Regions from separate parts of the Mesorhizobium sp. BR1-1-4 genome, predicted to be linked through region 2. Evidence: predicted binding sites of a transcription regulator. Region 2 holds the regulator's gene; the other holds the start of a gene.

Region 1 (12,249 bases), on a different contig from region 2:
TGCTGTGCGATGCCTTCCTGCTGGACTCCACCTGCCAGGGCGCACCAGGAGTCGATCAGGTCAAATGGAAGAAGCCGGTGCTCGCCGGCGATACGCTGCGGGGCAGCCTGGTGGTTCTGGCCAGGCGCCTGTCGAAATCGAAGCCGCAACTCGGCTTCGTGACCATGCGCAGCGAACTGGTCAACCAGCGCGGCGAAAGCGTCTTCGAGCTCGAGAACTCCGTCATGTTCCTGACGCGCGACGCGGGGAATGCGGCATGACGCTCGACGAATTCTTCCGCATCGGCACCACGGTGACGCTGGGCTCGCACAGATTCGAGCCCGAGGCGATCAAGGCGTTCGCCCGCAAATACGACCCGCAGATCTTTCACATCGACGAAGAGGCCGCGAAGAAGAGCGTGCTCGGCGGCCTCTGCGCCTCCGGCTGGCATACCGCCGCCACCTGGATGAAGCTGAACCTGGAGAGCCGCCTGGACGCCGAAGGCTGGGACGGCCCGGTGCCCGAATTCGGCCCCTCGCCCGGATTCAAGAACCTGAAGTGGCTGAAGCCCGTCTTTGCCGGGCAAACCATCACCTTCACGCGCACGGCGCTGTCCCACCGCCCCATCGCGTCCCGCCCCGGCTGGCGGTTGCTGGCGCTCCTCTGCGAGGCCACTGATTCGACCGGCGGCAAGGTGCTGGAGTTCGAAAGCGCGGTGCTGGTGAAGGTGGAGTAGTCTCTTCCTTCGCCCCGTTTATGGCGTGGCCGAAGGCGGATGAGGGCGGCACCCGCGCTGGTTGTCGTGTTGCCTCCCTGCCCTTCGCTATCGCTCCGGGCGTTCGAGATCTTTGAAAGGTCCACTGGACCTTTCAATTTGCCTTCGGCAAACCGGTCTCAAACCCCCTCGAACCCGATCAGCGTTCGCACCGGCACGCCGAGCGCTTCGAGCTTGGCGCGCCCGCCTAAATCCGGCAGGTCGATGACGAAACAGGCGGCGAGAATGTCGGCGCCGATCTGGCGCAGCAGCTTGACCGCCGCTTCAGCCGTGCCGCCGGTGGCGATCAGATCGTCGACCAGGATCACCTTCTCGCCGGGCGCGACGCCGTCCTTGTGCATCTCCATCTCGTCCAGCCCGTATTCCAGGCTGTAGGCGACGCGCACGGTCTCATAAGGCAGCTTGCCCTTCTTGCGGATCGGCACGAAGCCGGCCGAGAGCTGGTGGGCAACGGCGCCGCCCAAGATGAAGCCGCGCGCTTCGATGCCGGCGATCTTGTCGATCTTCTGCCCGGCATAGGGATGCACCAGCTCGTCGATGGCGCGGCGGAAGGCGCGCGCATTGCCGAGCAGCGTGGTGATGTCGCGAAACAGGATGCCGGGCTTGGGATAGTCCGGGATGGTACGGATCGAGGCCAGCAGCGTGTCTTCGAGAGAAGGTTTCATGAAGCGGCTCCGAATGATCCGGCTGACAAAGTGAAACGGCGCGGGGCCGATCGTAACCCGGCGCGACCGACAACGGCTAGCGCGATGTGGCGACCGAGACAAGCGCATCCGGCAAAGGAATTGACTACGGGCTGGGAGCCAGGCGATTTTCCTCCTGTTGGGCGCAGCCACGAAAAAGGGGCGCCCGAAGGCGCCCCGCTCGAACGGATGGCTATCGGCCAAATCCTACATGCCGAGATCGGAACGAAGCTCCGCCCTGGCCACATCGTACTCGGCCTTGAAGTCATCCCGGTTGAGCAGGACGGCGGCGATGACGCTGCCGGAAATCTTGCCCATCTCGACGTCGGACGGATAGTGGATGCCGCCGACGATGCGGTTGTGGGCGAACTCGGCCGCGCGCGCCATGATCTCAGCACGCCTTTCCGGAACCATGTCGGACAGGATGATGCCCATCATCGTGCCGACGGTCGCATGGCCGGACGGCCAGGAACCGGAGCTCGACAGCTTGACCACCGGCTTGACGAGATCGCTGAGCTGGTGCGGACGCGGGCGCTTCCAGACATCCTTGGCCGGATCGACGACGGCGCCTTCGGTCTCCACCACGCGATCGAAGAAGGCGCTGAATTTCGGCAGCTTGTCCTTGTTGAAATTCGGCCCCATGACATCGGCGAAACGCCAGACGTTTTCCTCGGCGTCGGCGATGGCGCGGGCTTCCATCTCGGGTGTGCGCGTGACCTGCATGGTCAGCACTTCGCCAAGCTCGGCCTTGGTCTCAGCCGAATCATTGGCCGGCGGCGGCGGCAGGATCATCGTCAGGTCGACATCCTTGTTGGTGATGAATGGTTTTGCGTCTTCGGCGCGGGCCGCGGAACCAACGACGAGCAGCAGCAGGCCTGCCGCAAGCGATGCGTATCTTTTCATGGGCGTGATCCTTTGATGAGAGCGCCGCAGGATCGCGATGTGTGGTGACGGCCATGTGACACCGCCGAGACGTGGAGGCGCAATCCACTCAAAAAGCAGATAGGGCACCTCGCGGCGCCCCATGTTGTGCACTGAACGGTCCAAGGCCTTTTGAGATTCAGGTCAGGCCGAATCGAAAACGGGTTTCCGAGAACCGGAGCGGAGCGTACTTGAAGTACGTGAGCACCGGAAGCGCAGGAAGCCATTGTTTGCAGACCGGCCTCACCTGAAGATCAACAGGCCTAGTGCGCGACGGCTTCCCACACCTTGCGCTTGGTCAGGTAGACCAGGGCGCCGAACAGAAGCAGGAATACCAGCACGCGGAAGCCCATCTTCTTGCGGTCTTCCATGTGCGGCTCGGCAGCCCATGTCAGGAAGGCAGCCACGTCGCGGGAATACTGGTCGATGGTCTGCGGCGAACCGTCGTCATAGGTGACCTGGCCGTCGGAGAGCGGCTTGGGCATCTTCAGCGACACGCCGGACATGAAGTACGGGTTGTAGTGTGTGCCTTCGGGGATGACCATGCCGGCGGGCGGGGTCTGGTCGTAGCCGGTCAAGAGCGAATGGATGTAGTCGGGACCACCGGCATCATACTGGGTGAAGATATCGAAGACGAACTGCGGGAAGCCGCGTTCGACGCCGCGCGCCTTGGCCAGCAACGACATATCCGGCGGCGCCGCACCGCCATTGGAGGCAGCGGCGGCTTCCTCATTGGCGAATGGGGCCGGGAAATGGTCGGACGGCTTGCCGGGACGGTCGAACATGTCGCCGGCATCGTTGGGGCCATCATGGATGGTGTATTCGGCTGACAGCGTCTTGATCTGCGCGTCGCTGTAACCGAGGTCCGAAAGCGTGCGGAACGCCACCAGGTTCATCGAATGGCAGGCCGAGCAGACTTCCTTGTAGACCTTCAGCCCGCGCTGCAACTGCGCCTTGTCATAGGTGCCGAACGGGCCGGTGAAGCTCCAGCTCATTTCCTTCGGCTCGTTGATCGGGAAATGCGTCGGTGCCGCCGCGTTGTGCGCCTCTTCGGCCGCGAACGCCCAAGTGCCTGCAACTCCGGTGCCGGCGGCCACGAGGCCGACCAGCGCAAGCGAGGTGAGAATCTTTTTCATGCCAAATCCCCTTAGATTCTCTACCGCTCAGCCCTTGGTCTCAGGCGCTGCCGTGGCGCCCGCCGGATGCCCGCTGCCACCCTTGTTCTTTTCGAGCACCGCCTCGGTGATCGAGTTCGGCAGCCTGCGGGGTGTCTCGATCAAGCCGAGCACCGGCAGCGCGATCAGGAAGAAGGCGAAGTAGAACAGCGTCGCCATCTGCGCCATGAACACATAGCTGCCTTCCGCCGGCTGCGAGCCCAGCCAGCCCAGCAGGATAGCATCGGCCACGAACAGCCAGAAAAACAGCTTGTACCAGGGCCGGTAGACCGCCGAGCGCACCTTGGAGGTGTCGAGCCACGGCACCAGGAACAGCATGACGATGGCGCCGAACATGCACAGCACGCCGCCGAGCTTGGAATTGATCGGCCCGATGTTGAACGTGATGGCGCGCAGGATTGCGTAGAACGGCAGGAAGTACCATTCCGGGACGATATGGGCCGGCGTCTTAAGCGGGTTGGCGACCGTGTAGTTGTCCGGATGGCCGAGATAGTTCGGCAGGTAGAAGACGAAGTAGGCGAAGACGAACAGGAACACGATCATGCCGAACGCGTCCTTGATGGTCGCGTAGGGCGTGAAGGCCACGGTATCTGTCTTCGACTTGACCTCGATGCCGGTCGGGTTCGACTGGCCGACGACATGCAGCGCCCAGACATGCAGAACGACGACGCCGGCAATCATGAACGGCAGCAGGTAATGCAGGGCGAAGAAGCGGTTCAGCGTCGGATTGTCGACGGCGAAGCCGCCGAGCAGGAGCTGCTGGATCCAGTCGCCAACCAGAGGAATGGCGCTGAAGAAGCCGGTGATGACAGTGGCGCCCCAGAAGCTCATCTGCCCCCATGGCAGCACATAGCCCATGAAACCGGTCGCCATCATCAGGAGGTAGATGATGCAGCCGAGGATCCACAGCAGCTCGCGCGGCGCCTTGTAGGAGCCGTAATAGAGGCCGCGGAAGATGTGCAAATAGACGGCGATAAAGAAGAACGAGGCGCCGTTGGCGTGCATGTAGCGCAGCAACCATCCGGAATTCACGTCGCGCATGATCTTTTCGACCGAACCGAAGGCGAGATTGGTGTCGGCCGTATAGTGCATGGCCAGCACGATGCCGGTCAGGATCTGCGCCACCAGCATGATCGCCAGGATGCCGCCGAAGGTCCACATATAGTTCAGGTTGCGCGGCACCGGATAGGCGATGAAGCTGTCATAGACCATCCTGGGCAGCGGCATGCGGGCGTCGAACCAGCGTTCGATACCGGTCTTCGGCGTGTAGGTCGAGTGTCCCTCGCTCATCGAAATATCCCCTGCCTCAACCGATAAGGAGTTTGGTGTCGGAAACGAATTTGAATACCGGAATCGCCATGTTCTCCGGCGCCGGGCCTTTGCGGATGCGGCCGGCCGTGTCGTATTGCGAACCGTGGCACGGGCAGAACCAGCCGCCGAAATCGCCTTCCTGGCCGAGCGGGATGCAGCCCAGATGGGTGCAGACCTGAACCATCACCATCCAGGCTTCCTTGCCTGGCGTGGTGCGGTTGGCGTCGGTCGCCGGCGCATCGGACGGCAAATTGGCGTTGCGGGCAATCGGATCCTTGAGATCGGAGAGGCTGACGGCCTCGCCGTCCTTCATTTCCTTCTCGGTGCGATTGCGCACCACGACCGGCTTGCCGCGCCACTTGACGATCAGCGAGCTGCCAGGCGTCAGCGAGGAGACATCGACCTCGACCGACGCGAGCGCCAGCGTCGAGGCATCGGGGCGCATCTGGTCTATGAAGGGCCAGGCCACGGCACCGGCGCCGACCACGGCGGCCATGCCGGTGGCGACGTAGAGAAAATCTCGACGATTGGGATCGTGGATGTCGGTTGCGCTCACGGGTGCCTGATCCTTTCGCCTCTTCCGCGCCGGTGGCCGAGCCTTGTTCCCCGCTCAATCACGCCAACCCGACAGCGCATGGCGAACAGGCTAGCGAATTCCTCCGGCATTTGGACTTCGGTTTATGCGTGAAGCCCGTTTTTGTCCAGACGGGTGAAGGCACAAGGGCAGATTGTCGCGGGGACAAAATCCCCTCGTGTCCGGCGGGACGGCGCATGGCTGCAAAGGGCGGCTAAACAACCGGGAATATCAGCAAAATCCAAGGCTCCGGCTTGCCTCGACACACGGCGCCGGTGTGATCTATCCTCCTTCGCATGGCGCACGTCATCGATCGCGAGCAATGGGCTGTTCGTTCCGACCACTGGAAGGGCGAACTGCAGTGCGGTGCCTACGGCTCAAACTCCTGCCTGATCTTCAATCACCTGCCCGACGTCGGCGGCGGCCCGCGGCTGCACGCCCATCCCTATGCGGAGATCTTCATCATCCGCCAGGGAACCGGCCTCTTCACGGTCGGTGACCAGGAAATCGAGGCTTCGGCGGGGCAGATCCTGATCGTGCCGCCCAACACGCCGCACAAATTCACCAATCTCGGTCCCGGTCCACTGGAAACGACCGACATTCACGAAAACGGCAGCTTCATCACCGAATGGCTGGAGTGATTCCTAAAAACTGATTTTACGCGGCGCCCAGCCTCACTAGAACCGCCCTGGGGATATTGTATTCGCGGATCACGGCGTCATGCTTGCGAAGGCCGCACAGTTCGCGCTGGATGAAATAGGCGTGAACGGCCACGGCAGCCTCCTTGAGCAGACGGGGGCGCAACTCATCGTCCCCGTTATCGCGCAACGGCGCCAAGGTTTCTTCCACGCGCTGGCCGGCCCGCCCGAGCGCCGCCGCCTTCTCTGCCAGGATTTCATGGCCAAGCGCGTCGAAGGCCGCGTCGGCGGCCGACGTGCCGGCAAGATGGGATGGCGGACGCAAGGACATTTCAGTTCCCTTTCCTGAACACCATGCGATGGGTGACGAATTCTTCACCCTCCACGGGCTGAAAACCAAGCCGTTCATAGAAAGCGAAGGCTTCTGGCGGCGCGCGGGTGTTCAACACGGTGAAATACTGGCGGGCTCGGTCGATCACGATCTCGACCAGCGTTCGGCCAAGGCCGGCGCGGCGGTGACGCGCGCTGACGAACAGGTGGCGGACCCGGCCGTGGTCCCTGCCCTCGAAATAGGGATCGATGTTCAGCCCGCAGACACCGGCGAGTTCGGCGCCATGCCAGGCTCCGAACAGCGCCTCGCCCCGCTTCAGGAACTTGTTGCGGCCGCTTGCCCAGCCATCGCCCAGACGCACCAGCATCCAGTAGCCTTCCAGCCGGCTCTCTTCCTTCAGCGTGTCGAAGGCCGCCACGGTTGGCCGCAAACGCTTGAGCGTGTAGCCGATCTCTGGGCCGATCTCCGGACTGAGCTCTGCCGATCCACCCACGCGCCTACTCCGCCGGCCGCGTCTCTTCCAGCACGCTTTCCTCGTGATAGAGGAACCCGCCGGACTGGCGCTTCCACAGCCGGGCATAAAGCCCGTCGAGCGCCACCAGCTCGTCATGCGTGCCTTGCTCGACGATGCGGCCGCCGTCGAGCACCACCAGGCGGTCAAGTGCCGCGATCGTCGACAGCCGGTGGGCAATCGCGATCACGGTCTTGTTCTCCATCAGCCGCGTCAGATTCTCCTGGATCGCCGCCTCGATGTCGGAATCGAGCGCCGACGTCGCCTCGTCGAGGATCAGGACCGGCGCGTCCTTGAGGAAGACGCGGGCGATCGCCACGCGCTGGCGCTGGCCGCCCGACAGTTTCACGCCGCGCTCGCCGACAAAGGCTTCGTAGCCCTGGCGGTCCCTGTTGTCGCGCAAGGTCAGGATGAATTCATGGGCCTCGGCTTTTTTCGCCGCCGCGACGACCTGCGCATCGGTTGCGTCGGGCATGCCGAGCTTGATGTTGTCACGCAGCGAACGGTGGAACAGGGCCGTATCCTGGCTGACGACGCCGATATTGGCGCGCAACGAATCCTGCGTTACACCAGAGACGTCCTGGCCATCGATGGTGATCTGGCCGCTTTCGAGATCGTAGAGGCGCAGGATAAGGTTCGCCAGCGTCGTCTTGCCGGCGCCCGAAGGCCCGACCAGCCCGACCTTCTCACCCGGCTTGACGATAAGGTTGATGCCGTTCAGCACCCCAAACCCCTTGCCGTAGTGGAACTCGACATTTTTTACGTCGATGCGCCCGCCCGCCACGACCAGTTCCCCGGCGTCCGGTGCATCGGTCAGGCCGAGCGGCTGCGAGATCAGCGCCTTGGAGTTCTCCAGCACGCCGAGATTCCGCAAGATGCCGTTCATCTGCATCATCAACCGGCCGAGCAGCATGTTGAGCCGCAGCACCAGGCTGAGCGTGAAGGCGACCGCCCCGACCGTGATCGAGCCCTCGACCCAGAGATAAACGGCAAAGCAGCCGATCGCCGTGATCATGATGCCCGACAGCGTCGTCAGCGCCATGCGCACGCCGGTCAAGCGGCGGGTGAAGGGCCGCAATGCGTCGAGATAGATGTCGAAGCCGTTCCTGATGTAGCGATCGTCGCCGTCGGCCGCGAACAGTTTCAGCGTCTGCACGTTGGAGTAGGAATCGACAATGCGGCCATTGATCATGGAGCCCGCCTCCGCCGTCGCTTCGGCGTGCTTGCGGATTGCCGGCAAATAGCGCTTCGCCAGAAAGCCGAAGGCGGTGATCCAGACCACCACGAGTGCCGCCAGCCTGAGGTCAAGCCCGGCGACCAGCGCCAGCGTCGTCGCCGTATAGACGACCATGAACCAGACGACCTCGATGAAACTTTCCATCAGGTCGCCCGTTGCCTGCCCGGCCTGCCAGACTTTCGTCGCGATGCGGCCGGCAAAATCATTCTGGAAGAAGGCGTAGGACTGGCGCGAGACGTGCCGGTGCGCCTGCCAGCGCACCAGATTGTAGAAGCCGGGCGTGATCGTCTGTTCGTCGACCAGCGCCGACAAGGCGACGACCACGGTGCGGATGATCAGCACCACCGCGACCATGAACACCAGTTCGGGTCCGGCGGCGGTCCACAGCGCGTGCCAGCTCCGTTCGCCGGGCAATTGGTCGAGAATATCGACCAGCCGTCCGACGAAATAGAACAGCCCGGCCTCGACGAGCGGCGCGATGCCGCCGATGACCAGCATGGCGAAGAAGGCGAACTTCGCTTGCCCGACATAGTGCCAGAGGAAGCCCGTAACGCTGGCCGGTGGCCGAAGATTCGCCGGCTCCCTGAACGGGTAGACCCAGGTCTCGAACCAGCGGTAGACGGCTGTCATCATGCGGCGGCCATCATTCTGCGGCTTGCCCCTTTGCTATTGCGTCATTGGCGGCTTCGACTGGGACGTCATCGAGCAGGAACCCACCCGACTGGCGCTGCCAGAGCTGCGCGTAGAGCCCGCCTCTGGCGACCAGTTCCTCGTGCGAGCCTTCCTCGATGACGCGACCCTGGTCCATCACGACGAGCCTGTCCATCGCCGCGATGGTCGACAGCCGGTGCGCGATGGCGATGACGGTCTTGCCTTGCATGAGCTTGTAGAGGTTCTCCTGGATGGCGGCTTCCGCCTCGGAATCGAGCGCTGACGTCGCCTCGTCAAGGATAAGTATGGGCGCGTCCTTCAACATAACGCGAGCAATGGCGATGCGTTGCCGCTGACCGCCGGACAGTTTGACGCCGCGGTCGCCCACATAGGCATCGAACCCCTTGCGTCCATGATGATCCGAAAGTCCTGATATGAAATCCATCGCCTCGGCCCGCCGCGCCGCCTCGAGCAGCATCTCGTCGGTGGCATCGGGCCGGCCATAGAGGATGTTCTCGCGCACCGAACGATGCAGCAGCGAGGTGTCCTGCGTGACCATCCCGATCTGGGCGCGCAGCGAATCCTGTTTCATGCCGGCGATCTCCTGGCCGTCGATCAGGATCCGGCCGCTTTCCAAGTCGTAGAAGCGCAAGAGGAGATTGACCAGCGTCGACTTGCCGGCGCCCGAGCGGCCGACAATGCCGACCTTCTCGCCCGGCTTCACCGCCAGCGACAGGTTTTCGATGACGCCCTTCTGCTTGCCGTAATGGAAGCGGATATCCTCGAAGCGGATATCGCCTTTGGAAACGATGATCTCCTTGGCATCCGGCCTGTCCTCGACAAGGCGCGGCAACGAGATCGAGGCAATGCCGTCCTGCACCGTGCCGATATTCTCGAACAGGCTCGACATTTCCCACATGATCCACTGCGACATGCCCCACATCCGGAGCACCAGGCCGATGACCACGGCGACCGCACCGATCGTCACCACTTGCCCCATCCACAGCCACAGCGAGATGGCGGTGACCGAGAACAGCAGCAGCGCGTTCAGTATGTAGAGCGAGCCGAACAGCAGTGTCACCAGCCGCATCGACCGGTAGACCGTGTCGAGGAAGCCCATCATGCCTTCCCTGGCGAAGGCGGCCTCGCGGCGTGAATGGGAAAACAGCTTGACCGTCTGGATGTTGGTGTAGCTGTCGACGACGCGACCGGTCATGGTCGAGCGCGCATTGGCCTGCTCCTCGCCGACCTTGCCCAGGCGCGGGATGAAGAAGCGCAGCAGCAGGATGTAGCCGACCATCCAGACGCCGAGCGGCGCGGCCAGCCGCCAGTCGGCCGAACCGACGATCAACAGCATGCCGAGGAAATAGACGACGACGTAGTTCAGGACGTCGATCACCTTGATGACGCATTCGCGCACGGCAAGCGCGGTCTGCATCAGCTTGGTGGCGATGCGGCCGGCGAACTCGTCCTGGTAGAAGCTCATCGATTGCTTGAGCAGGTAGCGGTGCACCTGCCAGCGGATGCGCATCGGGTAATTGCCCATCAGCGTCTGCTGGTTGAGCAGGGAATGCAGCCAGACCGTGCCGGGCAGCGCAAACAATACAATGAAGGCCATGCCGGCGAGCTTCCAGCCCTCCGTCTGCAGGAAGGTCTCGCGGTTCTGCCCCGACAGCCAGTCGACGATGCGGCCGAGGAAACCGAACATCCACACTTCCGCGATGGCGATGGCCGCGACCAGCACCGCATCGACAAGAATATAGGGCCATGCCCCGCGCGTATAATGCAGGCAGAAGGCAACAAGCGTCTTGGGCGGCTCGACCGGTTCCGCGGCCGGGAACGGATCGAGCTTTCTTTCAAACCAGCTAAACAACAACATAGGTCACGCCTGTGATATCTGTTTTCCGCTTACGCGGCTTGGCGGCGTACGAAGTCCTCGGACCGCATGGCATCGAGGGCCGACGCTCCGGAATCATCCGGAGCGTCGGCCCTGCTTCGCGCTATATAGGGGTTCGCCGGCTTTTCGCCGACAGCCACCTTTGTCGATCCTGACGACATGGCGCCACCAGTCCGGTTTTTCGCGCCTGGCCGGATCAGCCGGATGATCCGGCGCACCAGCGACGGACGGCTCGGATCGGGTACCGCGCGCGAGAAATCGACATCCGGCAGCATGCCGCGATGTGGACGCCGGCGTACTTCGGCATGAACCGCCGACGAATAGGTGTCGCCGATCAACAGCGCCCAAGCCACCACCTTCGGGTGTTGCAGGCTCCTCGAGCCCGGTATTCTGTAGGGATCGAACATCGGTCCGTCCTCCGTGTTGAAATAGAGATAAAAAGGATGATCGACATCGTGCCGCGGGATCGGCGGCGGATCAGTCGGAACGCGTTGGGACGGGGCCATCGGCCCCTTCGGCAGCTTGAAAAACATCGCGGGTTTCCTTCGAAGACCAGGGTATGGTTTCGGCGGAAAATCGGTGCGGAAGTGTCTAAAAGATCAGGAGAAACGTCGTACCGAAACCGCCAGGGCGCAAATAAGCCCACAGGTGGGGCGCTGGATGTACATGGCCATCATGAATTACCCCTCCATCGGTTCGGGTTGACAATGCTGGTCGTATACCCGACTTCGAAAAAAATGGCCACCCGCAGGCCCAGGAATTTCCAAAACCAGGAGGCTGCTGTGGCCGATCTGCCACTTATTAGAAGGACGCGGAAGTGAACCCTGGTCTCCGCATCGCGCTCTACCAGCCTGACATTGCCGGCAATACCGGGACAATCCTGCGCTTCGCCGCTTGCCTCGGCCTCGGCGTCGACATCATCGAGCCGGCCGGCTTTCCGCTCTCCGACAAAGCGCTCAAGCGCGCCGGCATGGACTACCTCGAAATGGCTGCCCTGACCCGGCATGTCGACTGGGACGCCTTCGAGGAGTGGCGCAAGGCCCGCGCGGATCGCATGGTGCTGCTGTCGACCAAGGCTACGACCCCCTACACCGACTTCAGCTTCACCGACCGCGACATCCTCCTGTTCGGTCGCGAATCCGCGGGGGTGCCGGATCCAGTCCATCAGGCGGCGGATGCGCGGCTGACCATCCCGATGCAGCCCGGCGCGCGCAGCATCAACGTCGCCCTTTCCGTCGCCATGGTGGCGGGCGAAGCCGTCCGGCAACTCCGATAGGGGATCGCCGGCAGCGCCGTCAGCGGTGATTTTTGCCCAGGCGCACATCCGCCTTCTCCTTTGGTTTGCACAGTCAGGCTTTCTTGGCTACAAGCTCAACTTAACTTGAGGTCAAGCGGAAAGTGAGAAAATGGCGCCGGTAACGGAATTGACGGTCGGCCAGGTGGCCGCGCGCAGCGGCGTGGCTGTGTCGGCACTGCATTTCTACGAGGCCCGCGGTCTGATCCGCAGCCATCGTACGGCAGGCAACCAGCGGCGCTACGGCCGTGACGTGCTGCGCCGGGTGGCCA
Region 2 (12,249 bases):
CGTTCCAAAGCACGTCGCGTCGAAGCGGATTCAGGCGCCGCGCTTTAGGTCTTTGTTTTTATGCATTAGTCGCAAACCATGCGAACTCTTTGGCCGGGAGCGCTTACGTTCCTGCATGCCAATTGTTTTTCGGGGCCCGATGACGGAGGAGAGGGCGGTGACGCCCTGGTCTGAGACCGTCTGTGAGGCGCTGGCTTAACGACCCTGCGCTCGTAAAACTGCCCAGGAGGCTGGGGTGGACCCGGAAAGGCGCTGTTGTCGACCTGCGGCTGGTAGTCGACATTGGGCGGCGGCCGGTCCCAGATTCGCCTGGCGTCGAGCGGCCGCGGAATAACCACCGTGCCGTCATAGCTGCGAGAGCAGCCGCCGCCGAAAAGCAGCGCCACGCCCAGCAAGAAAGGCCCTATCCGTCCGTACATTAGCAACACCCCTGTGCATGCTTATAGCGCGGCCTTGCTCCGCACCACAACCGGACGGAATAACGCAGCAGGAACAGGCCGGTTGCGCCGTTAAGGTTAGCGGATCGTTAATGCTTCTGCGGCACATTCCGCCGACGGACCGCGGAGGGAGGGTTCGGCCTTGATTTTCGGGGTGGGGACAGCATGGCGGAATCGGACGAAGCAATCGGCGTGCGCGGCAAGCGCAAGCCCGGCAAGGCAGCCGCGCCTGGCGGCGATGGGCCATCCGGCGTCGACATGGATTGCGCCGACGCGCTGCGCCAACTCGTCGAAGCGGGCTCGGACTGGATTTGGGAAACCGACGCGGAATTGCGCTTTTCCTGGCTTTCCCAAGATTACCAGGCGGCAACCGGTATCGATCCGGCAATGGTGCTTGGCCGGTTCCGCTTCGATTTTCTCAATCAGGTCCTGAAGGGCAACCGCGGTGCGGCGGCGCATCTGGAGGATTTGCAGGCGCACCGGCCGTTCCGCGACTTCGTCTACGAACTGAAGGGGGGCCGCCCCGACTGCAGCTGGGTGCTGACGTCAGGCTTCCCGCGTTTCGACAGCGAAGGAAAATTCGTCGGCTATCGCGGCCTGGGCCGCAACGTCACCGCGCTGGCCAGCGCCTTCGAGGCCATGCAGCCGGCGGCTGGCGGCGATGCCGTCCAGCATCTCGCCGATCTCGAGCGGACGATGGATGCCATGCATATGGGCGTCGTGCTTCTGGACGCCAGGCTCGATACGCTCATCGTCAACAAGGCCTACCGCGATCTCTCCAGGATTCCGGACGGGGCCGTGACGGTAGGCGCGCCGTTCAGCCTGCTGATGGAACTCAATCGCCGCAACGGCATCTATGGCGACATCGACGAAGAGCAATGGCAGCGCTACCTCGCCACGCGCATCGAAGAGATCAAGGCCGGCACCGTCGCACCTCGGGAGTTTGCCCACACCGACGGGCGCACCATGATGTTCTCCGTCACGGCTCTGTCGGGAGGCAAACGCCTGCTGACCTACTATGAGGTCACCGAGGTCAAGCGGCGGGACGCCGAAATCGAGAATGCCAACGCCAAGATAGCCGAGACTTTCGCCAATCTCCGCACCATGGTCGATCAGATGCCGATCGGTGTTCTTGTCCTCGATGCCGACATGCGTGCCGAGGTCATCAACCGCGCCTTTTACGATTTCTGGCAGATCGACGCCCGGCGCGCCGAGACCGGCTGCAGCTTCCTCGATCTGATGGAAGCCAGCCGCGACATCGACCCGTATGGTTCGGACGACGCGACATGGCACCGGCATGTCGCCGAACGCGAGGCTGAAATCAGAGCCGGCACAGCTGGAGCGAGGCAGTTCCCGCGCAATGACGGCAGGACGCTGATCTCGTCGATGGCGCCGCTGGCCGGCGGCAAGCGGTTCATTTCCTATGTCGATGTCACCGACATGAAGGATCGCGAGGCCGAACTTGCCGAAGCGCTGGAAAAGGCGCGGCTGGCGGAAGCAGTAATCAACGGGGTCAAGGATCCGATCTTCGTCAAGGACGACAATCTGCGCTTCGTCTTTGTCAACGAGGCCTTCGCGGCGCTGTTCAAGCAGGCGCCGCAAGCCATGCTTGGCAGGCCGGGAAGCGATTTCCTCGGGCCGGACGAGGTCGCGCTGTTCGAAAGCAGCGAACGCGAGGTGCTGGCCGGCGGACAGCAATACGAAGTGGAAGAAAGCTTCGAGGCCGGCGGCGGCACCCGTTCGCGTATCGTCAGGAAGAACCGCGTCCGCATGGCAAGCGGCCGCGACTATGTCGCCGGCTTTCTGTTCGACATCTCCGACATGAAACGGCGCGAGACCGAAGCCGAAGATGCGCGCAAGCATCTCGCCAGCGTGTTGGAATCGCTGCCGGCGGGGGTCATCATCTACGACCGCGACGACAAGTTCGTCTTCGCCAACCACAGGCTGCAGGATACGTTGCCGGCGCTGAAGCCTTTCTGGCAGCCCGGCCGCACCTTCCGCGAAGCGCTGGAGTTCGGCCATTCGGTGGGTTATTTCCGTTCGAGCGGCGATCCTGGGATCGACAGCCTGTACGTAGGCGATTCCGAACGCTGGCTTGACGGCATCCTGGCGCGTTACCGTCTGCCGAATTCCTCCTATGAGCGCCTCAATGCCGATGGCCGCTGGTACCAGGTCTACGACATGCGCACAGGCGACGGCACGTTCATCGGGGTGCGCGTCGACATCACCGACCTCAAGAGCCGCGAGGCGGCGCTTCATGACTCGATGCGCCAGATCGATCTCTTCCGCCATGTCATGGACGAGTTGCCGGTAGCCGCCTTCATCAAGGCGCAGGACCTGAGCATCGAATTCGTCAACAAGGCCTGGTGCGCGCTGACCGGTCTCGCCAAGGACGACGTCATCGGCCGGACCGACCGTCAGCTGTTCAACGGCGAGGAAGCGGAGGGCTTCAGCCAGGACGACACCGATGTCGTGACGAACGGCAATGTGCGCGAGGTCGAGGAGCCCGTCACTCATCGTGACGGAACGGTGCGGCAGTTGATGACGCGCAAGAGCCGCCTGGTGGCCACGGACGGATCGGTGCATCTGGTCGGATCCAGCACCGACATCACCGATGTCAAGGCGCGCGAGCAAGCTCTGGAAGAGAGCATGCGCGAGAACGAGGTGTTCCGCAGCCTGATCGACAACGTGCCGGTGTCGATCTACGCCAAGCGCTCCGATCTCAGGCAATTCTATGTCAACAAGGGCTGGTGCGATCTCACCGGCTTCAGCAAGCAGGAGGCGATCGGCAAGACCGACGTCGAGATCTTCGGGCCGGATGGCGAGGCCTTCGTGGCCAGCGATCTCGCCGTGCTGCGTACAGGCGAAACCCAGGAGATCGAGGAGACGGTGCGCCTTCCAGACGGCAGCGTCAGGCATCAGTTCGCCCGCAAGGGCGCAATGATCGCCTCCGACGGTTCGCTCTACCTGATCGGTTCGACCACCGATATCACGGAACTCAAGCAGCGCGAGGCGGAGCTCAGCGAGGCGCGCCGGCGCGCCGTGCTCGCCGACCGCGCCAAGTCGGAATTCCTCGCCAATATGAGCCACGAGATCCGCACGCCGATGAACGGCGTACTGGGCATGGCTGAACTCCTGGCCAAATCCAATCTCGATCCGAAGCAGAAGACATTCACCGACATCATCGTCAAATCGGGCAACGCGCTCTTGACCATCATCAACGACATCCTGGATTTCTCCAAGATCGATGCCGGCCAGCTGGTGCTCGACCCGGCGCCCTTCAATCTCGCCGAGGCGATCGAGGACGTGGCGACGCTGGTGTCGACACGGGCCAAGGAAAAGGATCTCGAGCTCATCGTGCGCATCGAGCCGCGGCTCGAAAGCCTGTTCATCGGCGATGTCGGCCGCATCCGGCAAATCGTCACCAACCTGCTCGGCAATGCGGTGAAGTTCACCGATGAAGGCCACGTGCTGGTCGACGTGACCGGCGAACGGGTTCCAACGGGAACCAGGCTGACGATCTCGGTCACCGATACCGGCATAGGCATCCCCGAGGAAAAACTGAAACTGGTGTTCGAGAAATTCAGCCAGGTCGATACGTCCTCGACAAGGCGCCACGAGGGCACCGGGCTTGGCCTTGCCATCACCTCGCGGCTGGTCGACCTGATGGGCGGCGACATTGGCGTCGAGAGCGCCGAAGGCAAGGGGTCGACCTTCTGGTTCACCGTAACGTTGCCAGGGGCCGGGCAGCAGAGCGGGCAGCGCATCACGCCGGTGGACGTGACGGGCGCACGCGTGCTGATCGTCGATGACAACGCCGTCAACCGCGCCATCCTGACCGAGCAGATGACCTCGTGGACGTTCGATTCCTGCGCGGCCGAAAGCGGCGCCGAAGGTCTCAAGGTGCTGATCGCCGCGGCAGCTTATGGCGTGGCGGTCGACTGCGTCGTGCTCGACTACCAGATGCCTGAAATGAGCGGCGCCGAAATGGCGCGTATCGTGCGCAACACCGAGGGCCTCGCGGACACGCCGATCATCATGCTGACATCGGTCGACCAGTCGCTTGCCAACACCAGCTACCGCGATCTTGGCATCGACGCCCAGCTGATCAAGCCGGCGCGCTCCTCGGTGCTCCTGGAAACGCTAGTCGCGACCATCCAGCGCCATCGCCACGCCACCAGCGGCCACGCCGTTCAACCGCTCGCGGGCGAGGCGCCCGAGGCGTCCCGGCCGCCGCCCCTGGCACCATCCGAGCAGCGCGCACAATTGCAGCCGCCACAGGTTCGCCCCAGGCTGCCCGCGACGGCCGGCGGGCACAGGCTGGATATCCTGGTAGCCGAGGACAATGAGGTGAACCAGATGGTGTTCACGCAAATCCTCGGCGAGACCGGCTATGGTTTCGAGATCGTCGGCAATGGCCGCAAGGCGCTCGACGCCTTCGGCACGCTCAATCCGTGCATGATCCTGATGGACGTCTCGATGCCGGAGATGAGCGGTCTCGAAGCGACGGCCGCGATCCGCCTGCTGGAGCAGGAGACCGGCACGCATGTGCCGATCGTCGGCGTCACCGCGCACGCGCTCAAGGGCGACCGCGAGCGCTGCCTGGAGGCGGGCATGGACGACTATCTGCCCAAGCCGATCAGTCCCAGGGCCCTGCTCGAGAAGGTAGAGCGCTGGGTCGGCGCCGGCCGTCAGGTCCACCGCAACGCGGGATAGAGCCCGCGTCGCCTGGATTGCGGGATCAGCGGGAGATTCGCTGCTACCGCTGCGTGCAATGACTATGGTGCGATCGCGCCATATCAAAGGCGGCGTCCAGCCGGAACAATAGCGAAATCGAATTCCGCTCTTCTCAGTTACGGGCGGGAGCAGCGACCGCCTGCAAGAAACAGTGTCACTCTACCCCAACGGACCTGTTTTTGGCGATGGCCCGGCCATGACACGCTCTGGCTGCGAGCAACGCGCTCCCGTCCGGATTTTCTTCATTTGGGAAAAGCCTGGTCGAGTCCGTGGTGATTCCAGCCGTCGGACGGCTCAAGCCCCTGATTCCGGCGGCAAACTCGGACCGCGCCGCGAGCGCCCGAGACCGGCGTCTTTCGCGTTGCCGGCAACGCGTTACCGGGCTGACATGAAACTGTCATGCGACTGTTATAATCGAAGGCTATTGGCCTCAGCGGGCGCCGGCAAGAAGTGGCGCCGAGAGACCATCTTCCGAACAGGAGCAGGCCACATGAGACATTTCATCCGCTCGGCGGCCGTTGCGATTGCAATGGCTGCGGCGTCCACCCTCACCCTTTCCGCAGCAATGGCAGCTGACCTTTCCGGCGCCGGCTCGACCTTCATCTATCCGGTGTTCGCCAAATGGGCCGACACCTACAAGAAGGACACCGGCATCGGCCTCAACTATCAGTCGATCGGTTCGGGCGGCGGTATCAAGCAGGTCATCGCCAAGACCGTGACCTTCGGCGCCACCGACAAGCCGATGTCCGACGCCGATCTGGAAAAGAACGGCCTCGTGCAGTTCCCGATGGTGATGGGCGGCATCGTGCCGATCGTCAACCTCACGGGCATCAAGCCGGGCGAACTCGTCCTCGACGGCAAGACGCTGGCCCAGATCTATCTCGGCGCGATCACCACCTGGGACGATGCCGCGATCAAGGCCCTGAACCCGAACCTTAAGCTGCCGTCGACCGCTATCGCCGTCGTTCATCGTTCGGACGGCTCGGGCACGACCTTCAACTTCACTGACTACCTCGTGAAGCTCTCGCCCGACTGGAAGGACAAGGTCGGCTCGGATACGGCCGTCGAATGGCCGACCGGCGTCGGCGCCAAGGGCAGCGAAGGCGTTGCCAACACCGTCAAGCAGACCGACGGCGGCATCGGCTATGTCGAATATGCCTATGCCAAGCAGAACAATCTCTCCTACTCCAAGATGCTGAACGCCGCCGGCAAGGTCGTCGAGCCGTCGCTCGAATCCTTCGGCGCGGCTGCTTCGAACGCCGACTTCAAGGGCGCCAAGAACTTCAACGTCATCATCACCAACGAGCCGGGCGACGCCACCTGGCCGATCGCTGCCTCGACCTGGGTGCTGATCCACAAGACCCCGGACGATGCCGCAGCCACCGGCGAAGCGCTCAAGTTCTTTGCCTGGGCCTACAAGGACGGCAAGGAAACCGCCAAGGCGCTCGACTATGTGTCGATCCCCGATAGCGTCGTCGACCTGATCAAGGCTTCGTGGAAGGCCGACATCAAGGCCGACGGCAAGCCCGTCTACGCCGGCGAGTAATATCTTTCTGGAGGAGCGCCGCCCCGCGGCGCTCCTTTTCAATCAACACAAAGAGCCGAGCTTGACATGAGCGCTGCCCACGAAGCCTTGCCAGCCATTCGAGGTTCACGCGACGCCACCGTCAGACGGTTCGCGTTGACCGATTCGATCTTCCATGGGCTGACCCGCGCCGCCGCCATTCTCGTGCTGGTGCTGCTCGGCGGCGTCGCCATCTCGCTGTTCGCCGGTTCCTGGCAGGCACTGTCGACCTTCGGCTTCTCCTTTCTGACCACCGAGAGCTGGAATCCCGTCACCGAGAAATTCGGCGCCCTGGCGCCGATCTATGGCACCATCATCACTTCGGCCATCGCCATCCTGATCGCTGTGCCGCTCGGCATCGGCATCGCCATTTTTCTTACCGAGCTTTGCCCGCGTCCGCTTCGGCGCCCGATCGGCATGGCGGTGGAACTGCTGGCCGGCATTCCTTCGATCATCTACGGCATCTGGGGCCTGTTCGTGCTGGCACCGTTCCTGCAGACGACAGTGCAACCTTTCATCATCAACGTGTTCCACGGCATTCCCGGCCTTAACAGCCTGTTTGCCGGGCCTCCTTATGGCATCGGCCTGCTGACCTCGGCGATGATCCTGGCCATCATGATCCTGCCTTTCATCACCTCGATCACCAAGGATGTGTTCGATACGGTGCCGCCGGTGCTGAAGGAGTCCGCCTACGGCATTGGCTGCACGACCTGGGAGGTAACACGCCGGGTCGTCGTCCCCTACACCCGCATCGGCATCATGGGCGGCGTCATGCTTGCGCTCGGCCGTGCACTCGGTGAAACCATGGCGGTCACCTTCGTCATCGGCAACGCCCACCGGATCAGCGCCTCGCTGTTCGCGCCGGCAACGACGATCTCGGCAACCATCGCCAACGAATTCACCGAAGCCGTCGGCGATCTCTACACTTCCTCGTTGGTGGCGCTCGGCCTGATCCTGTTCGTCATCACCTTCCTCATCCTTGCCATCGCCCGCTACATGCTGATGCGCATCGATGCCCGTACCGGAGTCTGACCGATGTCGACAGCCGCATCGCTTCACCAGAGCCGCAAGCGCAAGAACGGCGTGATGATGACGCTCTGCGTCGTCGCCGCCGGCATCGGCCTTGCCTGGCTGGCGCTGATCCTCGGCGCGCTGCTCTATAAGGGCCTGTCGGGCGTTTCGCTCTCAGTGTTCACGGAAATGACCCCGCCGCCCGGTGATGCCGGTGGCCTGCTCAACGCCATCTACGGCAGCATCGTGATGACTATTATCGGCATCGTCGTCGGCACGCCGATCGGCGTGCTGGCCGGCACCTACATGGCCGAATATGGCCGCTTTTCGAAGCTCACCACCGTGGTGCGCTTTATCAACGACATCCTGCTGTCGGCGCCCTCAATCATCATCGGCCTGTTCGTCTACGAATTGATGGTACGGCCGATGGGGCATTTCTCGGCCATCGCCGGTGCCGTGGCACTGGCCATCCTGGTCATTCCCGTCGTGGTGCGTACCACCGAGGACATGCTCAACCTTGTGCCGAACGCTTTGCGCGAGGCCGGCACGGCGATTGGCGCGCCGCGCTGGGTGGTGATCCGTTCGGTGGCCTACCGCGCGGCGATGTCCGGCATCGTCACCGGCATATTGTTGGCCATTGCCCGCATTTCCGGCGAGACGGCGCCGCTACTCTTCACAGCGCTCAACAACCAGTTCTGGTCGAGCAATCTCAATGCGCCGATGGCCAGCCTGCCGGTGACCATCTTCCAGTTCGCTCTCAGCCCTTACGAGGAGTGGCAGCAACTGGCGTGGACCGGCGCACTCATAATCACATTGACGGTTCTCGCGCTCAGCATCTTTGCGCGCAGCCTGACCGGACGCAGAGAGGACAAATGAGCCAGATGTTGTCTCCAGACATGACGATTGCGACAGAGGCAGCCGCCAAGGCGAAGATCGAGGTCAAGAACCTCAATTTCTACTACGGCCAGTCGAAGGCGCTGAAAGACATCACCTTGTCGCTGCCCGAGCGCAGCGTGACGGCCTTCATCGGACCGTCGGGTTGCGGAAAGTCGACGCTGCTGCGCGTCTTCAACCGCATCTACGAGCTCTACCCCAAGCAGACCGCCGAGGGTCAGGTGCTGCTCGACGGCCAGAACGTTCTCGACCGCTCGCAGGACCTCAACCTGTTGCGCACCAAGATCGGCATGGTGTTCCAGAAGCCGACGCCGTTCCCGATGTCGATCTATGAGAACATCGCCTTCGGCGTCCGCCTCTACGAGAAGATCGGCAAGGCCGAGATGGACGGCCGTGTCGAGCAGGCGTTGAAACGCGCCGCGCTGTGGAACGAAGTCAAGGACAAGCTCAACGCCAGCGGCCTCAGCCTGTCGGGCGGCCAGCAGCAGCGGCTTTGCATCGCCCGCACCGTGGCGGTCAAGCCGGAGGTCATCCTGCTCGACGAGCCGGCCTCGGCGCTCGACCCATTGTCGACCGCCAAGATCGAGGAATTGATCGACGAGTTGCAGGCCGACTACACGATCGTCATCGTCACCCACAACATGCAGCAGGCCGCGCGCGTCTCGAAGCAGACGGCTTTCATGTATCTGGGCGAGCTGGTCGAATTCGACAAGACCGAGAAGATCTTCACGTCGCCTCGCGAGAAGCGCACGCAGGACTACATCACCGGCCGCTTCGGCTGATCTCACGCATACGAGGACCAGGATCATGGCCGAACACACAGTCGCAGCCTTCGACGAGGATCTCGGACAGATCAGCAAGCTGATCAGCGACATGGGCGATCTCGCCGGCACGATGGTCGGCGGCGCCACCAAGGCGCTGCTGAATTCCGACAACGCGCTGGCACAGCGCGTCGTCTCCGACGACGCCATCATGGACGCGCGCCAGCGCGAACTCGATGATCGCGCCATCACCCTGATCGCCAAGCGCCAGCCGATGGCCGACGATCTGCGTCATGTCGTCGGCTCGATCCGCATGGCGGGCGATCTCGAACGCATCGGCGACCTTGCCAAGAACATCGCCAAGCGCGTCGGCTCGGTCGGCCTCACCGCCACGCCGCGCGACTTGTCGCATTCCATCGACTCCATGGCGCAGCTGGTGCTGATCCAGGTGCAGGGCGTCGTCGAGGAATATGCGGCCGGCGATGCCGCCGCCCTCGCCAAGCTCAGGAATGACGACGAACGCATCGACGTCAAATACACTTCGGTCTTCCGCGAACTCCTGACTTACATGATGGAGGATCCCCGCAACATCACGGCTTGCACGCATCTTTTGTTCTGCGCCAAGAATCTCGAACGCATCGGCGACCATGTGACCAACATCGCCGAGAATGCGTATTATGTGCTGACCGGCACGCAACTGCCCGCCAACCGTCCGAAGCAGGACGAGACGGCGATGTCGGTGCCGGCGGCTTGACGGCAGGGATGATCGATCGATGATCGCGCCACGCATCATGGTGGTGGAGGACGAGGAGCCGCTAGGCGTGCTCCTCCGCTACAACCTGGAGTCCGAGGGTTACCAGGTCGAGGTGGTGACACGCGGCGACGAAGCCGAGATACGCCTCCAGGAAAACGTGCCCGACCTGCTGGTGCTCGACTGGATGGTGCCGGCGGTTTCCGGCATCGAACTCTGTCGGCGCCTGCGCATGCGGCCCGAGACGGAGCGATTGCCGATCATCATGCTGACGGCGCGCGGCGAGGAGAGCGATCGCGTGCGCGGCCTCTCGACCGGCGCCGACGACTATCTGGTCAAGCCGTTCTCGACGCCGGAATTCATGGCCCGGGTCAAGGCGCTGCTGCGCCGCGCCAAACCGGAAGTGCTGTCCAGCGTGCTCAAGGTCGGCGACATCGTGCTCGACCGCGAATCGCACCGGGTCTATCGCAAGAAGAGCGAGATCCGGCTCGGACCGACCGAGTTCAGGCTGCTCGAATTCATGATGCGCCATCCTGGCCGCGTGTTCTCGCGCAGCCAGTTGCTCGACAATGTCTGGGGCGAGACGATCTACATCGACGAGCGCACCGTGGATGTGCATGTCGGGCGCCTTCGCAAGGCGGTCAACAATGGCCGCATGCCCGATGTGATACGCACCATCCGTGGCGCAGGCTACGCGATTCGCGAGGACTGAGATCAGGCCACGTTCTTGCCGGATCTCACCTGCACACCCGGCGCGAAGATCTCCTGGTCGACGAAGGTGAGCGCGCGCATGGCGCAGCCCTCGCGGATCAGCGGCAATTCGTTCGGCTCTGTATCGAAGGAAATCGACGTCGAATGCTGGCCGCCGGCGGTCTGGGCGATGGCCTCGCGCAAGGCCGGCTCGATCAGATCGAAGGCGGCGGCGCTGACGCCGACCATCGCAACGGGCGCCGGATCGATCAGCGCGAACAAGCTGCCAAGGCCATAGCCCAGCGCCTCGCCGGCCTTGCGATAGGCCTCGCGCTCCGGTCCGTCTCTTTCGCGCGCCGTGGCCGCCAATGCGCGCATGTCGGCGTCGCTGACGTCGACCGGTTTGGCGTCCTCACCCATCTGTCCTGCATTACGCCAGATGGCATAGTTGCCGGCATAGGCCTCGACGCAGCCGCGCCGCCCGCAGCGGCAGAGCGCGCCGCCCGGGCGATGGATCATGTGGCCGAACTCGCCGCCGGAGGAATGGGTGCCGGTGAACAGCTCGCCCTTCAGCACCAGGCCCATGCCGATGCCGTGCGAGAGCAGGATGGCGATGAAGTCGTCGCGGTAGCGCTCGGGGTCGCGCCAGCGCAGCGCCACAGCCATCATGTTGCAGTCGTTCTCCATGGTGGCGGGGATGCCGAATTCGGCTTCGAGTATATCGGCGAAGGCAATGTCCGTCTGCGGCGTGATCGGCGACCACAGCATGGCGCGCGCCTCGGTGTCTGTGATGCCCTGGATCGCCAGCGCGATGCGGGCAATGCTGGCGACATCGAGGTCGGGATCCTCGAGGCGGCGCCGGACGATGGCCACGCATTCGCCGATCAGCGCCTCGCGCGACATGGTCAGCGTGTCCAGCCGGCGCTGCTCCTCCGATATCACCTGGCCGGCGTAGTCGATGACGGCGACGGAGAGGAAATTCAGCGACAGCACCACGGTCATGACCGCCGCGGCCTCGGGGTTGAGACAAAGGCCCACCTGCGGCCGGCCGCGTTTCAGTGAGCCGGCCTCGTTCGGCTTGCCTTCGCTCAGGATACCTTCGCCGATCAGGTCGGCTGATATCGCCGATATGGTCGAGTGGCTGAGGGCGGTAGTAGCGGCGATCTCGGTGCGCGAGGGCTGGCCACCCCGGCGCACGGCTCCAATCACCATTGCGCGGTTGCGCCGGCGCAGATCGTCGTGGCGGATTCCGACCGACATCATTCCCTCCCCGTCGCCGTGGTTCTTGACGCCCCCTCGAACACCTCCGGCAACGGGTCGAATACTGGCAGAAGCGGCTGGGGCTGTCATTTATTTATTGCGGGGCTCGAAAAAAGGCTTCTGGCACCTCAAAATGCGTCAGAA

The links. The regulator PhoB, encoded in region 2, activates phosphate uptake and scavenging genes when phosphate is short. The targets are predictions, from matches to a motif close to TGTCATNNANCTGTCAT.
Region 1: LB571_RS05685 (acid phosphatase) is a predicted target of PhoB. The motif match lies at 2,385-2,401, and genes of this name have one in related genera.

What each region holds. Positions count from the first base shown of each region.
Region 1 covers NZ_JAIUIB010000002.1:499,507-511,755, forward strand. Annotated here, with positions in the region: gene LB571_RS05670 (MaoC family dehydratase) at 1-260, shown strand, start outside; gene LB571_RS05675 (MaoC family dehydratase) at 257-715, shown strand; gene LB571_RS05680 (adenine phosphoribosyltransferase) at 874-1,419, opposite strand; gene LB571_RS05685 (acid phosphatase) at 1,645-2,340, opposite strand; gene LB571_RS05690 (cytochrome c1) at 2,622-3,494, opposite strand; gene LB571_RS05695 (cytochrome b) at 3,522-4,823, opposite strand; gene petA (ubiquinol-cytochrome c reductase iron-sulfur subunit) at 4,840-5,400, opposite strand; gene LB571_RS05705 (cupin domain-containing protein) at 5,715-6,059, shown strand; gene LB571_RS05710 (DUF6665 family protein) at 6,076-6,387, opposite strand; gene LB571_RS05715 (GNAT family N-acetyltransferase) at 6,389-6,880, opposite strand; gene LB571_RS05720 (ABC transporter ATP-binding protein) at 6,885-8,768, opposite strand; gene LB571_RS05725 (ABC transporter ATP-binding protein) at 8,779-10,665, opposite strand; gene LB571_RS05730 (hypothetical protein) at 10,695-11,216, opposite strand; gene LB571_RS05735 (tRNA (cytidine(34)-2'-O)-methyltransferase) at 11,501-11,959, shown strand; gene soxR (redox-sensitive transcriptional activator SoxR) at 12,090-12,249, shown strand, end outside.
Region 2 covers NZ_JAIUIB010000001.1:72,241-84,489, reverse strand. Annotated here, with positions in the region: gene LB571_RS00385 (PAS domain-containing protein) at 603-5,153, shown strand; gene pstS (phosphate ABC transporter substrate-binding protein PstS) at 5,665-6,720, shown strand; gene pstC (phosphate ABC transporter permease subunit PstC) at 6,787-7,770, shown strand; gene pstA (phosphate ABC transporter permease PstA) at 7,774-8,625, shown strand; gene pstB (phosphate ABC transporter ATP-binding protein PstB) at 8,622-9,425, shown strand; gene phoU (phosphate signaling complex protein PhoU) at 9,451-10,158, shown strand; gene phoB (phosphate regulon transcriptional regulator PhoB) at 10,178-10,867, shown strand; gene LB571_RS00350 (ROK family protein) at 10,870-12,105, opposite strand.